Regions from separate parts of the Agrobacterium sp. NPDC058088 genome, predicted to be linked through region 1. Evidence: riboswitches for the same ligand, from Rfam matches in the RefSeq annotation. Region 1 holds a riboswitch; each other region holds the start of a gene.
What was found. Region 1 has a riboswitch for cobalamin ahead of nrdH (glutaredoxin-like protein NrdH). Riboswitches for the same ligand answer to the same signal wherever they lie in the genome.

Region 1 (5,293 bases):
GGCGACCAATTTCCTCTATTCCGCCAATGAGACGATCCGCGCCCAGGATATCGCCCAGCAGGCGCCGATCCTGCAGTTCTTCGGCGCGAATCTTCGCATCGGCAACGCGGTCTTCACCTATGGCGTCATCGCCATGGTTCTGCTTGTTGCCCTGCTCTGGTATGTGCTGAACCGTACGGCCTGGGGCCGTCATCTTTATGCGGTGGGTGATGATCCGGACGCTGCCGAACTTGCCGGCGTCAACGTCAAGCGCATGCTGACCACTGTCTACACGCTGTCCGGCCTCATCTGCGCCTTCGCTGGCTGGGCCCTCATCGGCCGCATCGGCTCGGTTTCGCCGACTGCCGGACAATTCGCCAATATCGAATCCATTACCGCAGTCGTTATCGGCGGCCTGTCACTCTTCGGCGGACGCGGCTCCATCATGGGAATGATCTTCGGGGCCCTGATTGTCGGCGTGTTCTCGCTCGGCCTGAGGCTGATCGGAACCGACCCGCAATGGACCTATCTGTTGATCGGCGTCCTCATCATCATGGCTGTCGCAATCGACCAGTGGATCAGAAAGGTAGCAGGCTGATGGCAAAAGAACCCATTCTCACAGCACGCAATCTCGTCAAGCGCTATGGTCGGGTGACCGCCCTCGACCACGCTGATTTCGATCTTTATCCAGGTGAAATCCTGGCCGTAATCGGTGATAACGGCGCCGGAAAATCCTCGCTCATCAAGGCGATCTCCGGTGCTGTAACACCTGACGAAGGGGAGATCAGGCTGGAAGGCCAGCCGGTGCAGTTCCGCTCGCCGATCGAGGCGCGCAAGGCGGGCATCGAAACCGTCTATCAGAACCTCGCACTCTCGCCGGCACTTTCCATAGCCGACAATATGTTCCTCGGCCGGGAAATCCGTAAACCCGGCATTCAGGGCAGCCTGTTCCGGGCGCTTGATCGCCCGGCCATGGAAAAATTTGCCCGCGAGAAACTCTCCGAACTTGGACTGATGACGATACAGAACATCAATCAGGCAGTGGAAACACTGTCTGGTGGCCAGCGTCAGGGCGTCGCCGTGGCGCGTGCGGCAGCCTTCGGCTCCAAGGTTGTTATCCTCGATGAGCCGACGGCGGCACTTGGTGTCAAGGAAAGCCGCCGCGTGCTGGAGCTTATTCTGGATGTGCGCTCACGCGGTCTGCCGATCGTTCTGATCTCGCACAACATGCCACATGTGTTCGAGGTTGCGGATCGCATCCATATTCACCGGTTGGGCAAGCGCCTCTGCGTCATCAATCCGAAGGACTATTCCATGTCGGATGCCGTCGCCTTCATGACCGGCGCCAAGGAAGCGCCGCAGGAAACGCTCGCCGCATGACGTTGAAGCTTGAGACGATCGTCGAAGACGTGCTTCGACGGGCAGAGGGTCGATCCCGTTTCATCATCGCCATTGCCGGTCCCCCTGGGGCCGGCAAATCCACGTTGGCGGATGCGCTTTGTGATGCTTTGCTCGCGCGGGGCGAAACGGCCGCCGTCCTGCCCATGGATGGCTTCCATATGGACAATGGCATCCTTGAAGAGCGCGGGCTGCTGCCGCGCAAGGGCGCGCCCGAAACATTCGACGTGCGTGGTTTTCTTGATATCGTCTGCGCCGTCCGCAAGGGCGGGCAGGAAGTTCTTGTCCCGGTTTTCGACCGCACCCGCGAAATCGCTATCGCCTCGGCGCGAGCGATTGCGCCTGACACCCGACTGATTCTTGCCGAAGGCAATTATCTGTTGCTCAACGAGGCGCCGTGGACGATGCTTTCCGAGAGTTTCGATCTCACCATTTTCGTCGGGCCATCCGTCGAAGTGCTTGAAGAGAGGCTGCGCAACAGATGGCAGGGTTATGGGCTGGACGCTGCTCAAATCCACGCCAAACTGTTTGAAAACGATCTCCCCAACGGAAAAAGGGTGATCGAAAACGCTCGTCCCGCCGATATCCGCATCGATATCTGGGAATAGATTAGCGTTTTTACCTGCCCGAGCAGTAATCCCAACCTGCCGCTAAGCCCCTGTTAACCATGTGCTGAATCTTTTTGATCCACAGGGTGGGGCTTTTGTGTGTCTATTTATTGACGAGAAAATTTCCTCATATACTATATGTGGTGTTCGAGGTTCTTCCGATTCGCAAGGGTTGGGAGCTAAGACGGGAATTCGGTGCGTAACGCCGTCGTGGTGAAGCAAGGCCGAAACTGCCCCCGCAACTGTAAGCGGCGAGCATCGTTCCGATTTGAGTCACTGGAGCTAAGGGCTCCGGGAAGGCCGGAATAGATGCTGTGACCCGCAAGTCAGGAGACCTGCCTTGAGCGCAAACGTCCACGGGCGGGGTGTCCGGAGGAAGGTGTAGACGCAGATGATTTGCGTGCGCCCTTTTCTGCCCCCTCCAGAACAAGCTTCGGGGTGAAGTCATGCCAGTGCATATTTTTGAGTTGCTACGCTCGTCTGCGTAGGGAGTGATTTTCTGCGGCTTTCAGTAGTTCCAAGAGAACCAGTCGGATTTCCCGAGAAACTCCCAGAGAGCACGCCCCACCTGAATGACAAAACCACCGCCGCCCGATTGCGATTGCAATCGGCAACGCTTTGCCGCGTCCAAAATAGCTTCGAAAGGGAAATTATGACCGTCACCGTTTACAGCAAGCCCGCCTGCGTCCAGTGCACCGCCACCTATCGCGCGCTCGACCGCATCGGCGTACCCTATGAAATCGTCGATATTTCCGAAGATGCTGACGCTCTCGATCATGTCCGTGGTCTCGGTTACATGCAGGTTCCAGTGGTCGTCGCCGGCGAACGCCATTGGGCGGGTTTCCGGCCTGATATGATCGGCGCGATCAGCTGAGGCGGCAGAGCGATGGGCCTGATCGTCTATTATTCCAGCCGTTCGGAAAACACCCATCGTTTCCTTCTGAAACTGGGACGGCGATTGTTTCGCCTGCCGCTCAGCGCTGATGACGACGTCCCTCAGGTGTCGGAGCCCTATGTGCTGGTTACCCCCACCTATGGGGGCGGCGGCACCAAAGGTGCCGTGCCGAAGCCTGTCATCCGGTTTTTGAACGAGCCCTCTAACCGAAATCTCATTCGCGGCGTCATCGCGGCGGGCAACACGAATTTTGGCGCAGCTTTCGCATCCGCTGGAGATATCGTTTCGCGCAAATGCGCCGTGCCGTTTCTCTATCGCTTCGAGCTTCTCGGCACGGAGGAAGATGTCGCCAACGTCAAACATGGATTGGAACGATTTTGGACACGCTGACCTCAAGCGCGCTGCGCAAGGACGCCAAACAGCCAGCCGCCGCAAACCAGAAATTAGCGGATGCCGCTCTGGATTATCACGCGCTGAACGCGATGCTGAACCTCTATGACGAGAATGGGAGGATCCAGCTCGACAAGGATCGCCTTGCCGCCCGGCAATATTTCCTCCAGCACGTCAACCAGAACACGGTCTTTTTTCATAATCTCCGGGAAAAGCTCGATTATCTGGTAACAGAGGGATATTACGAGCAGGAGGTGCTGGATCAGTACTCCTTCAATTTCGTTCGCGACCTCTATGACGAAGCCTATGCCCGGAAATTCCGCTTTCCGACCTTCCTTGGCGCCTTCAAATATTACACCTCCTACACGCTGAAGACCTTCGACGGAAAACGCTATCTGGAGCGTTATGAGGACCGCGTCTGCATGGTGGCGCTGGCCCTTGCGCGTGGCGACGAACAACTCGCTCGCGACCTGATGGACGAGATCATTTCCGGTCGCTTCCAGCCGGCAACGCCGACATTTCTGAATGCTGGCAAGAAGAGCCGCGGTGAACTGGTCTCGTGTTTTCTGCTGCGTGTGGAAGACAATATGGAAAGCATTGGCCGCTCCATCAATTCCGCCTTGCAGCTCTCAAAGCGCGGCGGCGGTGTGGCGCTGTCGCTCACTAATATCCGCGAATTCGGGGCACCGATCAAACAGATCGAAAACCAGTCTTCCGGCGTCATTCCTGTCATGAAGCTGCTGGAAGACAGCTTTTCCTACGCCAACCAGCTCGGTGCGCGTCAGGGCGCGGGCGCAGTCTACCTGCATGCCCACCATCCTGACATCATGCGTTTCCTCGACACCAAGCGCGAAAACGCCGACGAAAAAATCCGCATCAAGACCCTGTCGCTCGGTGTGGTGATCCCCGATATTACTTTCGAACTCGCCCGCAACAATGAGGATATGTACCTGTTCTCGCCCTATGATGTGGAGCGGGTCTATGGCGTGGCTTTCACCGAAATCTCGGTCACCGAGAAATATCACGAGATGGTCGCCGACAGCCGCATCCGAAAGAAGAAGATCAAGGCGCGCGAATTCTTCCAGGTGATCGCCGAAATCCAGTTTGAGAGCGGCTACCCCTACATCATGTTCGAGGATACGGTGAACCGCGCCAATCCGGTCGCCGGCCGCATCAGCATGAGCAATCTCTGCTCGGAAATCCTGCAGGTCAGCGAGGCGAGTGAGTTCAACGCCGATCTCTCCTATAGCCATATGGGTAAGGATATCTCCTGCAATCTCGGCTCGCTCAATATTGCCGCTGCCATGGACTCCGCTGATTTCGGCAAGACGATCGAGACCTCCATCCGGGCGCTGACGGCAGTATCGGATATGAGCCACATCTCCTCCGTTCCTTCGGTGGAAAAGGGCAATGATGCGAGCCACGCGATCGGGCTTGGCCAGATGAACCTGCACGGTTATCTGGCGCGCGAACGCATCTTTTACGGTTCGGAAGAAGGCGTCGATTTCACCAATATTTATTTTTACACTGTCACCTATCACGCCATCCGCGCCAGCAACCGGTTGGCCGTGGAACGGGGCCAGAGCTTCAAGGGCTTTGAAAACTCCAAATATGCCTCTGGCGAATATTTCGACAAATATACCGAGCAGGAATGGGTGCCCGCGACGGAAAAGGTCCGTGAGCTGTTCGAAAAAGCCGGCATTGCCATTCCGACGCAGGAAGACTGGACGGCGTTGAAACAGGATGTGATGGCATCGGGTCTCTATAACCAGAACCTTCAGGCCGTACCGCCAACCGGTTCGATCTCCTATATCAACCACTCCACTTCCTCCATTCATCCGATCGTCTCGAAGATCGAAATCCGCAAAGAGGGAAAGATCGGCCGCGTTTATTACCCGGCTTCCTATCTCTCGAACGACAATCTCGAATATTATCAGGACGCCTATGAAATCGGCCCGGAAAAGATCATAGACACCTATGCGGCCGCGACCCAGCATGTCGATCAGGGCCTGTCGCTGACGCT
Region 2 (5,293 bases), on a different contig from region 1:
CCAACCATGGCATGTGCGAAGGCGAGCATTGAGCCGAAAACCGAGCTTGACAGATGACGGATTCGGGCGCATTGCATCTCTCATGATCAACGAACGCGCACCCATCTCCTGCTCGTACTTTTGGGCCTTCCTTTAAGGGCGGCTCGACAGATCATATTGTCAACAAGCCGCCGTCAGGCGGCTTTGTTGTTTTCAAACGTCCTGACGGCACCGATAAGACCAAAGGACCGAAGAAATGACCGAAGATAGCTCCCTCACATTGGAAAGACCGCCCGTCGTCATCATTCGCGGCGCGCGCAAGACGGATTTGCCCGAGCTCAACGAGATGATCACGCTGCTTGCCTCCTACCATGGCGATGCGGCGGCGATCACGCCGGCGAAGCTTGAGCGCGACCTGTTCGGCGCCCTGCCCTGGGTGCATGGTCTCGTCGCCGAAGCCGATGGCGCGCTGATCGGTTACGCCCTGCTTCTGCCGCTCTACAGGGCGCAGGAAGGCCGGCGCGGGCTTGAGCTGCATCATCTCTTCGTGCGTGACGGTCATCGCGGCCATGGCACCGGCCAGCATCTGGTATCCCGCGCCCGCGATATCGCCAAGCGCCTCGGCTGCGACTATCTTTCCGTCAGCGCCACGACCGGTAATGTCGCGGCGCATCGTTTCTACGAAAACATGGATTTCGCGCCGCGTCCGGTTACCGGTATGCGCTACATGCAGTCCATCGCCTGATTAAAAACCACGGAGACGGCCATGACACGGATCGCCATTGCGCTCGCACAGGATTTTGCGGACTGGGAACCGGCGCTGCTCGCTGCGGCGGCACGCAGCTATCTCGGCGTCGAGATCGTTTATGCGACCCCGGACGGGCGGCCGGTAACGTCGATGGGCGGGCTGAAGGTGACGCCGGATACACCCTATGATGCGCTCGATCCCGTTGACTTCGATGCGCTCGTCATTCCCGGCGGTCTCAGCTGGGAAAAGGGAACGGCTGTCGAACTTGGCGGGCTGGTGCAGCGCTTTCGCGAAAAGGACCGGCTGGTGGCCGGTATCTGTGCAGCCGCTAGCGCGCTGGCGGGCACGGGTGCTCTGAACGATGTTGCCCATACCGGCAATTCGCTCGCCTCACACAAGGGCTATCCGGCCTATCGTGGCGATGGTCTTTATCGCGACCAGCCGAAAGCGGTCAGCGATGGCGGCATCATCACCGCACCCGGCAGCGCGCCGGTGAGTTTTGCTGTGGAAATTCTGAAAAGCCTTGGCCTCTTTGGTCCGGAAGCCGAGGCGGAACTTCAGGTTTTTGCGGCGGAGCATCGGTAAGGCGGACGCTGATATTACAGGTCGCCTAAGCCCCCACCTCATTCCTGTGCTTGTCACAGGAATGAGGTGGTGCAAAATACGAACGTCCTGGCACCCTCACCCATCACCCCGATCAAGCACCCGGCACACGCGCGCCACGGGCTCCTCGTCCTCCCCGGCAATCGCACGGCGAATATCGCGGCTGTTCAAATGCAGACTGCGGCCGGCGGGTAAATTTGCACGTTTTATCTTGGCAAATGCCGCCAGCAAAAAGGCTGCTTTATTGTCGTGGAAAAAGGCAAGAGCCGCCTGCCCCGCGGGACTCGGCCCCAGCACGGCCTTGAAGGCAAGCCGGTGTACGGCGCAAGGCGCGCCGTGGCCGGGAACGGCAAAACGCAGCGCATCGAGTTCGTCACTCCATTCCGCTGCGTCTTGCATGGTTTTCAGGCCTGCTGGAAGCGCTTCAGGAAAAACGCGCTCAGCGTGCCGAGAAGCGCCCAGAAAACGAAGCTGGTGACTGTGGCGGCAACGATGAACTGGCGTTCCAGCGGCAGCGGCGCCAGCGCATGTTCGCCTTCCGGCGGTAGGGGCGCGCCCACCACATGCGGCGCGACGATCAGCACCAGCGCCAGAACGATGGCCCATGGCTCGCGGCGGAATGCGATCAGCGCAATGCCGCCCGCGGTTGCGGCAACCGTCGAGAGCCACCAGATCTGCCGTGCCTCAAGCGCGGCGGCCGGGCTGCCCGGCAGTTCCGGCGGCAGGCCGATCATGGGGGCGAGCATCACGGCGGCAAAACCGGCAACACCCCACAGAAGACCCTCGCGCCAGCCAGCATTGGTGCCGCGCAGCGAAATGAGGCCGGTCAGCACCAGCGCGTACCCGATGGCGGTCAGCACATTGGCGGCGACGGTGTAGGCGGTACGCTCGAAACCATCGGCCGGCGCCCAGGCCTCTTCATTGTGCTCGTGGGCGGAAGCCGCAGCGCCCGGCGCAGGCGCATCATGGCTGTGGGGTGCTTCGCCGGCGCTTTCAAAAGTTTCCGCCTGAAGGATGAGCGGCGTGGTGCCGACAGCCTGCATGGCCGAGACAGCGAAACCGCCGACAATGCCGACGAGCACGGCGGTAAAAACGATATTTCGGAAAGACGACATGCTACTTCCCCTCAATGGCAGGGGAAGGCATTGGCATGGCGCGTGTCGTGCGCGGCATTGTGAACGGCTTCCACATGGGAAAAGCCGACAAAACCGACGACGAACAGGCCGAGCACGATCGCGGTGAGCGATTGCGCGAAGCTCGCTGTTTTTGCAGACGCGGCGGCATTGGCCGTATTCTGATTAATGGACATGGTGACCCCTCTCCGGCGCGACCCCGCGCCTTTGGACGCGGCCGGGCGGCAGAAGCCGCGAGACCGCATGCGATATACTTCACCACGGGGATACGAGACTGACACAGGGCGGCATTGATCCCGCCACCCTGAAATTCCGCTCTTCCGGACACCCCGCCGGCATGGATATTTCCGTGATGGCAGGTCTCCTGGCTTACGGGTCAAAACCTGAAACACCTTCCCGGCATCGCCCTCGCCTTGAATGGGGCGAGATGGCTTGCCAGTGGCATTTCGTTTCAGGCTCTCCGCTCACAGTTGCGGGGGCAGCCACGAATGAGGATGTTTCCCTATCGTGTTCCCTTTTCACCTTCCGGAACGCCCGGAAGGAACCATCACAAGGTTGTTATCCGCCGGGCGAGAGCGGGAGTCAATGGTGGCCGCGTTTGCTTTGAACGCACAGGGCTTTACGGCCCTCTTCCGTGATTCTCGGGCTTGTCGCGAGAATCCAGCCACGTAGCGTCAAATCCATCAGTTGTGGATGCTCGGGACAGGCCCGAGCACGACGTGAGGTGCATGGCGGGCGCCAGCAAGCCTTTTTACCGCGCCGGTATCGCCTTCAGATAGGCGGCAATCGCATCTCGGTCTTCGGCGGTCAGATGCGCCATGTTCTGCTGGACCTTGACCATGGAGCCGCCGGCGCTGTCGAAGTCAGGGGTGAAGCCGGTTTCGAGGTAGCCGGCAATATCGGCCTTCGTCCAGCTTCCAATGCTCTGCGAGCCGGGGGTGATATCAGGAATGCGGCCCTCGCCTTCCGGATTGGGACCACCGGCCAGCCACTGACTAGCAAGGAAGCCGCCCAGCGCATCGCGCGGCGTGTGGCATTCGCCGCAATGGCCCGGCCCTTCCACCAGATATTGGCCGCGCAGCAATTCAGCATTGGCGTTGGCAAGTTCGACGCGCGGCGGTGCGGAGGGATCGAAATAGAGGAACTTCCAGCCGCCCAGCGCCATGCGCAGGTTGAAGGGGAACGGCAGATCATGGTCCGGCGCGTCGTTCTGGCTGGCCGGCAGGGTTCTCAGATAACCGAAGAGGTCGTTGATGTCCTTCTGCGTCATGCGCGCATAGGAGGCATAGGGAAAGGACGGGTAGAGATGTTCGCCGTTCTTGCCCACACCCCGCGTCATCGCATCGCCGAATTCAGCCAGGGTCCAGCCGCCTATGCCATGTTGCGGATCGGAGGAAATATTGGGAACATGAAAGGTGCCGAAGGGGCTTTTCAGCGCCTGTCCGCCGGAAAGCGTCAGCATCCCCTCGCCCTTGGCATCGGGTGCGGCATGGCAGCTTGCGCAGCCGCCCGCCCAGAACAGCGTTTCGCCATTGGCCAGATCCGGTTCGCCGAGGCTTACCCAATGGCTTGGCGCCTGCCGCTGAGGGGCGGTAACCCAGGTGAATATGCCGTAGCCCGCAATGGCCGCGACAACGGCCCCGCCCACGAGTTTCGTCCAGATGGAGGACATGCCCTCTCCCCATTCTCACCTGACCCGGTCAGATGTCTTTCGGTCGGAAAAACGCCGCCGGGAAGCGGCGTTTCCAAAGTGCTTCGATTACTTCTTCAGACGATAGGTCTGATGACAGGTGCCGCAATCGGCGCCGAGGGTCTTCATGGCGGTGGCGACGCCAGCCTGATCGGTTGGGAGATTGGCGAGAACCGTGTCCGCATCCGCGCCGAGCTTCTCGGCCTTGGCCTTGAAGTCCGCGAAGTTTTCCCAGATGGCGGGCGCAGCGGCGCTACCGGTTTCCGAGCCGGCGGGGAACTGGTCCGGGAAAGCCTTGGCATTGGTGCTGATGGTCGTCACGGCTGCCTTGACGGCGGCAGCGTCAAAGGGTTTTTCGCCCTTGGAGATGGCGGCGAGCGCCCCCATGGAGCCGCCGATCTGCTTCATCATGCCTTCGCGTTTTTCGACTTCGCCGGCAGCGTAGACCGCTCCGGCGCAAAGACAGCCGAACAGCATGGCCGCCGTGATGGTTTTGAGTTTCATGCACACTCTCCTTGATTCCGGCGGGAACACCGGGCGCTAGATAGAACGGGGCGAGGATGCCCTTTCCGGATGGCGAAAAGAAGTCACATTGCGGTGAATTTCACCACAAAAACAGAAGTCTAGACGCGGCCTGGATGCAGGGTCACGGTTGGCTCTACGGTGCGGATCTGACGGCTGGCTGAAATTGAGGGGCATCCCTCAATCATTCGCCCACGCTCCAGGAAAATGCCTCCCAAAAGGTCATGAGCGCAGCGGCAATCAGCAGAAAGCCTGCGGCGCGGCCGATGAAAATGGTGGCAGCGGGCGACGAGATGAGCCAGGCCCGGCTTCTGTCGGCCGTCAGGGCCACGGTTCCATAAACGGCGAACTGCGTCACGGCCACCATGGCACCCATCACCAGCCCCTGCATCCAAATCGGCCCGAAGCCGGGTTTGATGAATTGCGGATAGACCGCCATCATGAAGAGATAGGCTTTGGGGTTGGAAAGGCAGGTTATCACCGCCCTCCAGAATGCCTTTCTGGAAGAGGCGGTAGCCTGCGCCTCATCGCCATTGACGGTGATGGCGCTGCGCATCAGGCCGATGCCGATCCAGACCATATAGGCAGCCCCACCGATGAGAAGCGGCAGGAACAGCG
Region 3 (5,293 bases), on a different contig from region 1:
GGAGCGGCCACGGGCGCGGTATTGAATGGGCATGAGCGACAGACACGATATCAAGAACCATCTCCGGATTGCCGTTGGGCAGTTCAATCCGACTGTTGGCGACGTGGCGGGCAACCTCGCCAGGGCGCGTGAGGCGCGGGCCGATGCGGCGACGCAGGGCGCCGACCTGCTGCTTCTGACCGAGCTGTTCATTTCAGGCTATCCGCCTGAGGATCTGGTGCTGAAGCCGGCTTTTCTGAAAGCATGCCTGAAAGCGGTGGAAGAACTGGCGGCAGAAACGGCCGATGGTGGGCCGGGTGTCGTCATTGGCTTTCCGCGCCAAGGCGAGACGGGCCGGCACAATTCGGTGGCGCTGCTGGATGGCGGCAAGATCATTGCGCTGCGCGACAAGATCGACCTGCCAAATTACGGCGAGTTCGACGAAAAACGCGTTTTCTCCGAAGGGTCGATTTCCGGTCCCTATAATTTCCGTGGTGTGCGGATCGGCATTCCGATCTGCGAGGAAATCTGGAACGACATGGGCGTGTGCGAGACGCTGGCCGAAAGTGGGGCGGAAATCCTGCTGGTGCCGAATGGGTCGCCCTATTATCGTGGCAAGCTGGATGTGCGCCATCAGGTGGCGCTCCGGCAGGTGATCGAGAGCGGGCTTCCGCTCGTTTTCGCCAATCAGCTGGGCGGGCAGGACGAGCTGGTATTCGACGGTGCGAGCTTCGCCTTTAATGCAGACAAGACGCTCGCCTTCCAGATGAGCCAGTTCGAGGCCACGCTTGCCGTCACCGACTGGAAACGTACCGCGGACGGCTGGCGCTGCGAGAGCGGGCCATTCTCGAAGATTCCCGAGGGCGAGGAGGCGGATTACCGCGCCTGCATGCTGGGCTTTCGCGACTATGTTAACAAGAACGGTTTCAAGAGCGTGGTTCTTGGCCTTTCCGGCGGTATCGATTCGGCGATCTGCGCTGCCCTTGCCGTCGATGCGCTTGGTGAGGAGCGGGTGCGCTGCATCATGCTGCCTTACCGCTATACCTCGGAAGAATCGTTGAAGGATGCCGCCGATTGCGCCCGGGCGCTCGGTTGCCGTTACGATATCGTGCCGATCGTCGAGCCGGTGGAAGGCTTTCTCTCGGCGCTGTCAGAACTTTTCGAGGGCACCGAAGAGGGCATCACCGAGGAAAACCTGCAGAGCCGCACGCGCGGCACCATTTTGATGGCCGTTTCGAACAAGTTCGGCTCAATGGTGGTGACGACGGGTAACAAGTCGGAAATGTCTGTGGGCTACGCCACGCTTTATGGCGATATGAATGGCGGTTTCAACCCCATCAAGGACCTCTACAAGATGCAGGTCTATGCCATTTCCGCCTGGCGCAACGCCCATGTGCCGCCGGGTGCGCTGGGCCCTTCCGGCGAGGTGATCCCCGCCAACATCATCGCCAAGGCGCCATCGGCCGAATTGCGCCCCAACCAGACCGACCAGGATTCGCTGCCGCCCTATCCGGTGCTGGACGATATTCTCGAATGCCTTGTCGAGAAGGAAATGTCGGTCGAGGAAATTCTGGCGCGCGGCCATGATTTGGCGACCGTGCATCGGGTGGAGCATCTGCTCTACCTCGCCGAATACAAGCGCCGGCAATCGGCGCCGGGTGTTAAGATCACCAAGAAGAATTTTGGGCGTGACCGGCGTTATCCGATCACCAACCGGTTCAGGGATCGGTGACTAAGGCGGTTTCCGGAAGGCGCGTTTAAGGCCGGTCCTGCGTCATCGAGGTTGATTGCCTGTGAGACGGTGCGGCATATTTCTTCTCCCCGCCGGGGAGAAGGTGGCCCGAAGGGTCGGATGAGGGGGCACGATTGCCGTATCTCACTACCCTTGCCCCCTCATCCCGCTGCCGCGACCTTCTCCCCCTCGGGGAGAAGAAACATGCGGCATGCGCTCGGTCCACGATGGGGGTTCATGAATGGCGCGGAGAAAACCCCGCGCCACTCTTCACTCACCTCAAATAACCTGCCCCACATCGATGCGATTGCCATCAGGGTCTTCAAAGACAAAGGCCCTCAGACCATAATCCTTGTCCTGCAGCCCCTTGATGATGCGCAGCCCATGGCTTTTGCAAATCGCGTGCAGCGCATCGACATCGCTCACCATCATATGCGCCACGTTGAAAGGAGCTGCCCTGTGGGCCGGCTGCAATGTCAGATGCAGCTCGGCATTGCCCTGTTTCAGGATCATGAAGCCGACGGGATTGCCGTTTTCGAAGGTCTTTTCGAAACCGAGTACGCCGACATAAAAATCATGGGCCTTTTCGATACTTCTGACAGGAAGCATTGCGGCGATCCGGCCGAACCGGATGCCGTGATCGGCGATGGTATTCATCGCGGAACCTCGGATCTGGGAGAAACGGGGAGGGTCACGGGCGGTGCCGGAACGCTGGCGTTTTTTCCGATTTGAATTTGCAGGACGGTGCCTGCGGCCATAGGATCATAATCACGGCGGTGGTTAAAGCAAACGGAATGTGCGCGCGTGCCAACGGTCCGAGCCAGACTTTTAAAGCCCGGGAGGCAGAATGCGCAGTTCCATCGAAATCTTCAACATCCGCACCCGACAGATGCGGATTGTGTGGCAGACGCCTGACCTGTTCGAGGCGCCGAACTGGTCGCCGGATGGCAAATATCTGCTGTTGAACAGCGAAGGGCTGATTTATCGCCTGTCTCTTACCGGTGATGCGTCGCCGGAGAAGGTCGATACCGGCTTTGCCACGCTCTGCAACAATGACCACGGCATTTCGCCTGATGGTTCGCTTTATGCCATTTCCGACAAGGTGGAATTCGGCAAGAGCGCCATCTATCTCCTGTCCTCGGCAGGCGGCGTGCCGCAGCTGATGACGAAGAACCTTCCTTCCTACTGGCACGGCTGGTCGCCGGATGGGAAGAGCTTTGCCTATTGCGGCATTCGTGATCAGGTTTTCGATATTTACTCCATGGACATAGACAGCGGCGTTGAGACACGCCTTACCCATGGTGAAGGCCGCAATGACGGGCCGGATTATTCGCCTGACGGTGCGTGGATCTATTTCAATTCCAGCCGTACCGGGTTGATGCAGATCTGGCGGGTGCGGGTGGATGGTTCCGCCGTCGAGCGTATAACCGACAGCCCCTATGGCGACTGGTTTCCACACCCGTCTCCGACCGGTGATAAGGTGGTATTCGTTTCTTATGACGCCGACGTCTTCGATCATCCGCGCGATCTCGACGTGCGGGTGCGGCTGATGGATATGGATGGCGGCAATGTCGAAACGCTTTTCGAGCTGTTTGGCGGGCAGGGCACGATGAACTCTCCCAACTGGTCACCTGATGGCGACGAGTTCGCTTATGTCAGATATTTCCCGGTGGAATGATGAAGGCAAGCTGCGGCAGGCCACATTGCCGCACCACCTGCACGACACTTGTGTTCGCAAGCTTTTTTGCCCATAGCTTCACCCGTCAGGTGCCCGCCCTCCGGCGGGAGAATCGGGAATCCGGTGAAAAACCGGAACGTGCCCAACGCTGTGAGGCGGATGCTCTGTTTCTCATGCCACTGAAGCAATTCGGGAAGGCGAAACGGGGCGGATGAAGCTTAGTCAGAAGACCGGCCTGGCAGGATGGACCGAACCGCGCGGACGGCGGCAGGTTGCTGGAAAGCGCGTCGTCGCTGCAAACCTCCCATGGTTTCGGCACCGGCCCGCCCGCATTGTTAGGGATAAACGATGCCGACCGAACCGCCCGTCACCACGCCACACGACACCAACCCCTTCGATCACGCGCTTTCACCCGCTCGCCCGTTTTCCGGGGACGAGCGCGAGGCGATCTACCGCGCCATCGAGACGCGGCGTGATGTGCGCGACCAGTTCCTGCCAGAGCCGCTGCCGGATGATCTCGTCGAGCGCCTCCTGAGAGCGGCGCATGCCGCTCCCTCTGTCGGTTTCATGCAGCCGTGGAATTTCACTCTCGTTACCGATAGCGCCGTGCGTGGGGCTGCATGGGAAGCCTTCAGCCGCGCCAATGAAGAGGCGGCGGCGATGTTTGCGGGCGAGCAGCAGGCGCTTTATCGCAGCCTTAAGCTCGAAGGAATCCGCAAGGCGCCGCTCAGCATCTGCGTCACCTGCGATCCGACACGGGGTGGCAAGGTGGTGCTGGGCCGCACCCATAATCCGCGCACGGATGTCTATTCCACCGTCTGCGCCATCCAGAACCTCTGGCTCGCGGCCCGCGCCGAAGGCGTCGGCGTTGGCTGGGTCAGCATTTTCCATGACAGCGATATCAGGGCCATTCTGGATATTCCCGATCATATCGAGATCGTCGCCTGGCTGTGCCTCGGTCGCGTCGATACGCTTTATACCGAACCGGAACTGGCGGTGAAGGGCTGGCGGCAGCGCGTGCCGCTGGAAGAGCTTGTGTTTCGTAACCGCTGGGGTGGGGTGTAAACACGGAGGCCTGCGAATAGGGCGGGACATTGGCGTGCATTTCTTCTCCCCGCCCGGGAGAAGGTGGCCCGAAGGGTCGGATCAGGGGGCAACATTGCCGTACCTCACCACCCTTGCCCCCTCATCCCGCTGCCGCGGACTTCTCCAAGGCGGGGAGAAGAAATACGCCTCGCGCGCTCGCTGACGACGTAGTCACTGCTGCGGCTGTATACCTTTCAGCGCCGGGTTTTTCAGGTCGATCTTGCCGGTCTGGTCCGGCAGGAATTTGGGTCCGATGACACGCACTTTCGCATCGTTCGGGTCATAGTCGCGCTCGGGAACGGGTTGCTCCGGCGGCTTTGCGGCCTGCTGCTCGGCGGGCTTTGGGGCCTTGTCACCTTGGGGTGATGGAATGGTGGTGATGCTGGAATAGGGCTTTTCGGCTTCCGGCCGGGACGCCTGTTCCTGCTTTTGCATCTCCTCGTGATAGGCTGCCATGTTGCAGGCGCAGCCGGGCGCTTTCGTTGAGGCATTGCGATAGGCGAAGGCGGTGGGCAGGTCCTTGTAGGGTTTGCCGGTCTCAGCGGACACCATGTCTGCTGTTTCCTGATCCGTCATGGAGTGGAAATAGAGTTCCGTTTCGGTTCCCGGGCACATTTTCTGGCACTGTTCGGCCTGGGCGCGGAAATCGAGCGGCGAGGCGTTGGAGGCGATCGGGAAGAAAGAGCCGTCGCAGGTGCGCACGCAGAGTGTGCGAAGCCCGCCCTCGGCGGAGGCATTGGGGTAGGGCGAAAGTCCTGTCTGTCCCGGCTCAACGCCACCCTGCCTGAAGGCATCGGGATAACGGGTTACGTTGGGAG
Region 4 (5,293 bases), on a different contig from region 1:
CAACCGCCGCTTCACCGGGATTGGAGACGATGAACGGATAGACCACCGGCAGCGAGCCGGTGACGATTTCCGGAAAACAATCGCGGGAAAGCGCAACCGTCTTGCCCGGCAACCATTCCAGCGTGCCATGCGCCCCCACATGCACGATGGCATGCGCCGCAGCAGCGCGCTGCACCCATGCGCCGAAGGCGACGAGCGCGTGGCGCGGCGGCAGGGCAGGGTCGTGATAATCCACCCGCCGATCCTCGTTTCGTCCCCGATCCGGCGCGAGCGCCACGAAGACCTGTCCGAAGCGGGCAACACGAAAATGGAATTTGCCATCAACGAAAGCACCGTCCTCTTCCGCAACTCCCCACGTCGCATGCACGGCTTTGCCAGCAGCCTCCGGCAAATCTGCAAGAAAATTCCGATAGGTGGAAAGATCGACTGCCGCTTCCTGGCTCTCGATACGATCGAGCAGCGCCCGTGCCGTTTCGGGAATATCCTTCACCGCATAACCGGCATCGGCAAGATCGCGCAGCATTTCGAGCACGCTTTGCGGCACATCGAGACCAACGGCATAACCGGTGCGCCCCGGCGCGGCACCGGGATAATCAGGCATCAGGATGACGATGCGGCGATCCTGCGGTGGCGCGAATTTCAGTCGCAGAAAGGCCGCGATGCGGTTCGCCACCTGTTCGACACGATCCGCCTCCGGCAGATTCAGAAGGCTGACCCCGCCATCTGTCCGCGCCTTTTTGAACGAGATCGCACCCGCGAGAATCCGCCCGTCCAACTCGGGCAGTACGACATGCATGGCAAGATCGGAGGGATTGAGACCGCGCGCATTTTCCACCCAGCCGTCACGCCGGGTGGTTGCCATCACCACCTGGAAAACGGGAACGCCGAGGCGATCGAACAGCGTTTCGCCCTTGTCATCCGTCTGGCTGGCGAAAGCCGTAGCCGCGAGGATGGCTGCAGGCCGAAGAGCGGGCAGCACCGTTTCGAGAAAACGGATCGCTTCCCCATCCTTCAACCCGCTGACAAAAATCGGCAGGGGCGCAAAACCGCGGGAAGAGAGCGCCTGAAACAACGTATCAACGGGTACTGCATCTTCCGCCAAAAGCATGGAACGGTAAAAGAGAATGGGCAGAACTGGCGCACCGGCAGGAAACCCCGCACAAGCCTCTTCCTGCCCCACAACACCCAGATCCGGGCGATAAAAGCCAGCTTTCGGGAGGGGCACCGCCTTTATATCCGGCCATTCTCCGCCATCCGCCAGAACAGGAAGGCCAGCGGCAAGGCGGGCCATATTCTCCGCCCCACCTTCCCGGAAGAAGGAGAGAACGGAGGCCAGCGTCGGCTTATCAACCGTGGAGGCAGCCTCGAGCTTTTCATCCCTCTCGCTGCATTCCCCCGGCAAAAGCAGAAGCTTGATGCCGCGCCCGCGCGCCAGAATGGCCAGCTGATCGACCCCGTAGCGCCAGCGCTCCGCACCACCGAGAATCCGGATAAGGATAACGCGGGCATGTTCCGCTGTTTTTTCGATCCAGAGATCGACCGACATCGGATGCCGAAGTTCGGACAGGTTCGCGGCAGAAAGGGATGGAAGCTTATCTCCCGCCTGCCGCCACGCCCGCTCAAGCCCGGCAAGATCGCTTGCCGAAAAAGACAGCACCACCACATCCGAACGGGGCTGGTTGAGATCAACCGGCTCGATCAGGTCGTCCAGAGACGAGGACGTGGTGGCGAGAATATGCATTCAAAGCTTTTCCAGTAAAAGTGCGTCGCAGCTCATGTCACGCGGCCAGCATCTGTTCGATCTTTTCGCGGTTGATACCCTTTTCGCCGATGATGACGAGGCGGCTGCGGCGCTCCTCACCCGCCGCCCACGGACGGTCGTAATAATGGTTGACGCGGCTGCCGACCGCCTGCACCTGCAAACGCATGGGCTTGGCCGCGACTTCGATGAAGCCCTTGATACGCAGCACATTTTCGGCAGCGGCCGTCTCGGCGATACGGGCCGCCAGAGCTTCCGGATCGGTAACAGCCGGCAGATCGACGACGAAGCTGTCGAAATCATCATGTTCATGGTCAAGTTCGCCATCATGATGGGTGCGGCGGTTTTCGATATCCTCTTCCACCGCAAGGCCGAGACCGATCAGCACGGCAGGATCGATGGCGCCATTCGAAGCCACAACGATCTTTGCCGCCTTCGGCAGATGTTCGAGGACATGCGCCTTTGCCTTGTCGAGACCGGCATCATCGAGAAGATCGGCCTTGGTGAGCACGATGAGATCGGCGCAGGCAACCTGATCCTCGAAGACCTCTTCGACCGGGTCATCATGGTCGAGCACCTCGTCATTGGCGCGCTGGGCTGCGAGCGCTTCCATGTCATGAGCAACCTGACCCTCGGCCAGCGCCGCACCGTCCACCACGGCGACCACGGCATCGACAGTCACGCGGCTCTTGATCGCAGGCCATTGGAAGGCCTGTACGAGGGGCTTCGGCAGGGCAAGGCCGGAAGTCTCGATGAGGATATGCTCCACTTTCGGCTGGCGGCTGAGGATTTGTTCGATGGCTGGCTGGAAATCATCCGCCACCGTGCAGCAGATGCAGCCATTGGCCAGCTCGACAATGTTTTCCTCCGGGCAGCTTTCAATGCCGCAACCTTTCAGAATTTCGCCGTCGATGCCGATATCGCCGAATTCATTGACGATGATGGCGAGACGCTTGCCGTCAAGCTTTTCGAGAAGGCCACGCAGCAGCGTGGTTTTTCCGGCCCCCAGAAAGCCGGTGACGATGGTGCAGGGAACGCGGTCCACAAGGGTGCTCATGATCTCTCCTCGGTAAAATCGAATGGGGGAATGCGCGCCACCATGCCGCGCTTTAAGGGTTCGGGGCGGCCGCGCCAGGGCATCAGGCCATCGGGCGCGGCAGAAAGCAGCCGCGCGCCAGTCAGCAGGTCTTCCGCATCATCCGGCGTCAGCCCGCCAAACACATAAGACCAGCCATCGGCGCTGCGCAGAACGGCGCTGAGACCACGCTTGCAATTGGCAAGACAATTGACGGAACGAACGGCAATACCGCTCTCCTGCGCCTTTTCGATAACGGCATCGGCAAGACGCGAACCGGGGCGCGGTTCGGCATTCGGATCGACATCATCGCGACAGCTCCGGCATACGAAGACGGTGACGCCGGGCGCCGTTTTGCTCAGTGCGCTCGCGTTTGCACATGAAGATGTCGCTGAAATATCCAAACCGTCCCGTTCCCACGCCAAATTAAAATTCTTCGGGGTGCGGATATCGAAAACGGTATGCGGACGGGCGCAAACCGGCAGTTCGATCTGACCGACTGACCGGAGCACCCCGCCCGGCAGACGTTTTTTCCTGAAACGGCAGGTCTCCTGGCTTGCGGCTCTATCAACACCCGGACACCGCCTTCCCGAACCCCGTGAGAGGTCCAGTGGCTTTACGGCGCGGGCTTACCGCTTACAGTTGCGGGGGCAGCCACGGAATGACCCTTTGTCGGGGCGGAACCGTGTTCCCTCTTAGCTTTTCCCGTTGCCGGGAAAAGACCGTCAGTCCCTTACCATTAGGCTGAACGGGTGTGAGGGTCAATGCCGCGCACCCGTGACCGGCACATTGCCGGGTGCGGCAAATTGAGTATAGTCGCCGCTCCGAATGGCGGGGGCATAAGGTTCCAGGCCGATGGATGAGAAGGAAAAGGCGATGACCCGCGACATCAGCGACAGCGAAGCCGAACGCCACCGGCAGAAAATGGTCAACCGCAAGACGGTGCAGGACGCCGAAGTCGCCGAAAAGACCATCGAAAAAGGCCTGCTGATGATCAACACAGGCCCCGGCAAGGGCAAGTCCACAGCGGCCTTCGGTCTTGCTCTGCGTATGCTCGGCACCGGGCGAAGGGTCGGCATCGTTCAGTTCATCAAGGGTGCCTGGTCGACAGGCGAACAGCAGGCTCTGACCCTGTTCGGCGAAAAGATCGTGTGGCGCACCATGGGCGAAGGTTTCACCTGGGACACGCAGGATCTCAAGCGTGACGTCGCAGCAGCGACAAAGGCGTGGGAGGAGGCCAAGGCTCTGATGGCCGATCAAACTATCGGCCTTCTGGTTCTTGACGAACTGAACATCGCCTTGCGTTACGAATACCTGCCGTTGGAAGAGGTTGTCGAAACGTTGTCCAGTCGCCGGCCCGATCTGCATGTCATCGTCACCGGTCGCAACGCCAAGCAACCGCTGATCGACGTCGCCGACATGGTGACGGAGATGACGCTGGTGAAACATCACTTCAAGGCAGGCGTGAAAGCTCAAGCCGGGATAGAATTCTGATATGACTGCCCGGGTACTGATGTTTCAGGGAACCGGCTCCGATGTCGGCAAATCGCTGATGGTGGCCGGCCTTGCCCGCGCATTCACCCGGCGTGGCCTCTCCGTCCTGCCGTTCAAACCGCAGAACATGTCGAACAATGCCGCTGTCACCGCCGATGGCGGCGAGATCGGTCGCGCGCAGGCCCTGCAGGCACGGGCAGCGGGCGTGCCGCTTTCCGTGCACATGAATCCAGTGCTGCTGAAGCCGCAGAGCGAAACCGGCGCACAGGTGGTGGTACAGGGAAAGATCGTCGGTAATGCCAAGGCAGCCGACTATCAGCACATGAAGGCCGGGCTGATGCCACGCGTGCTTGATAGTTTCGAGCGCCTGAAACAACAGGCCGATCTGGTGCTGGTGGAAGGGGCTGGCAGCGCATCGGAAATCAACCTGCGCGCCAACGACATCGCCAATATGGGTTTCGCACGGGCCGCCGATGTGCCGGTGATCCTGATCGGCGATATCGATCGGGGTGGCGTCATTGCCGGCCTCGTCGGAACCAAGGCGGTGCTCGACGTCGATGACGCGGCAATGATCGAAGGCTTCATCGTCAACCGCTTTCGTGGCGATCCGGCGCTGTTTTCCGAGGGCATGCGGATGATTGCGGAAAAGACCGGCTGGGCCTCCATAGGGCTTCTGCCACATTTCTCAGATGCCGCAAAACTGCCGGCGGAAGATGCGCTGGGGCTTTCCGGCCCGGCCCAACAGAAGCCCGACGCAAAGATCCGCATCGCCGTGCCGATCCTGCCGCATATTTCCAATTTCGACGACCTCGATCCCCTCGACATGGAACCGGATGTAGAACTCATCCGTGTACGGCCGGGTGGGACGATCCCCTCCGATTGCCGGCTGGTTTTGCTATGTGGTTCGAAATCCACCATTGCCGATCTCGCCGTGCTGAAAGATGCCGGCTTGGACATCGACATAA

Region 2: another riboswitch for cobalamin. It lies ahead of ACFVTJ_RS07380 (CbtB-domain containing protein); the one in region 1 lies ahead of nrdH (glutaredoxin-like protein NrdH).
Region 3: another riboswitch for cobalamin. It lies ahead of bluB (5,6-dimethylbenzimidazole synthase); the one in region 1 lies ahead of nrdH (glutaredoxin-like protein NrdH).
Region 4: another riboswitch for cobalamin. It lies ahead of ACFVTJ_RS22140 (DUF1636 family protein); the one in region 1 lies ahead of nrdH (glutaredoxin-like protein NrdH).

Annotation. Positions count from the first base shown of each region.
Region 1 is NZ_JBHVSU010000005.1:341,379-346,671, reverse strand. Features, by position in the region: gene ACFVTJ_RS16765 (ABC transporter permease) at 1-577, shown strand, start outside; gene ACFVTJ_RS16760 (ATP-binding cassette domain-containing protein) at 577-1,359, shown strand; gene ACFVTJ_RS16755 (nucleoside triphosphate hydrolase) at 1,356-1,985, shown strand; cobalamin riboswitch at 2,119-2,343, shown strand; gene nrdH (glutaredoxin-like protein NrdH) at 2,638-2,859, shown strand; gene nrdI (class Ib ribonucleoside-diphosphate reductase assembly flavoprotein NrdI) at 2,872-3,270, shown strand; gene nrdE (class 1b ribonucleoside-diphosphate reductase subunit alpha) at 3,258-5,293, shown strand, end outside.
Region 2 is NZ_JBHVSU010000002.1:426,828-432,120, reverse strand. Features, by position in the region: gene ACFVTJ_RS07405 (helix-turn-helix domain-containing protein) at 1-32, shown strand, start outside; gene ACFVTJ_RS07400 (GNAT family N-acetyltransferase) at 236-724, shown strand; gene ACFVTJ_RS07395 (type 1 glutamine amidotransferase family protein) at 746-1,312, shown strand; gene ACFVTJ_RS07390 (hypothetical protein) at 1,409-1,729, opposite strand; gene ACFVTJ_RS07385 (CbtA family protein) at 1,735-2,445, opposite strand; gene ACFVTJ_RS07380 (CbtB-domain containing protein) at 2,457-2,639, opposite strand; cobalamin riboswitch at 2,800-3,027, opposite strand; gene ACFVTJ_RS07375 (c-type cytochrome) at 3,215-4,135, opposite strand; gene ACFVTJ_RS07370 (c-type cytochrome) at 4,223-4,657, opposite strand; gene ACFVTJ_RS07365 (LysE family translocator) at 4,860-5,293, opposite strand, start outside.
Region 3 is NZ_JBHVSU010000001.1:900,923-906,215, forward strand. Features, by position in the region: gene ACFVTJ_RS04525 (NAD+ synthase) at 32-1,711, shown strand; gene ACFVTJ_RS04530 (glyoxalase superfamily protein) at 1,991-2,368, opposite strand; gene ACFVTJ_RS04535 (hypothetical protein) at 2,559-3,389, shown strand; cobalamin riboswitch at 3,460-3,643, shown strand; gene bluB (5,6-dimethylbenzimidazole synthase) at 3,738-4,454, shown strand; gene ACFVTJ_RS04545 (DUF2865 domain-containing protein) at 4,647-5,293, opposite strand, start outside.
Region 4 is NZ_JBHVSU010000011.1:91,624-96,916, forward strand. Features, by position in the region: gene cobN (cobaltochelatase subunit CobN) at 1-1,741, opposite strand, end outside; gene cobW (cobalamin biosynthesis protein CobW) at 1,779-2,816, opposite strand; gene ACFVTJ_RS22140 (DUF1636 family protein) at 2,813-3,238, opposite strand; cobalamin riboswitch at 3,358-3,576, opposite strand; gene cobO (cob(I)yrinic acid a,c-diamide adenosyltransferase) at 3,711-4,328, shown strand; gene ACFVTJ_RS22150 (cobyric acid synthase) at 4,330-5,293, shown strand, end outside.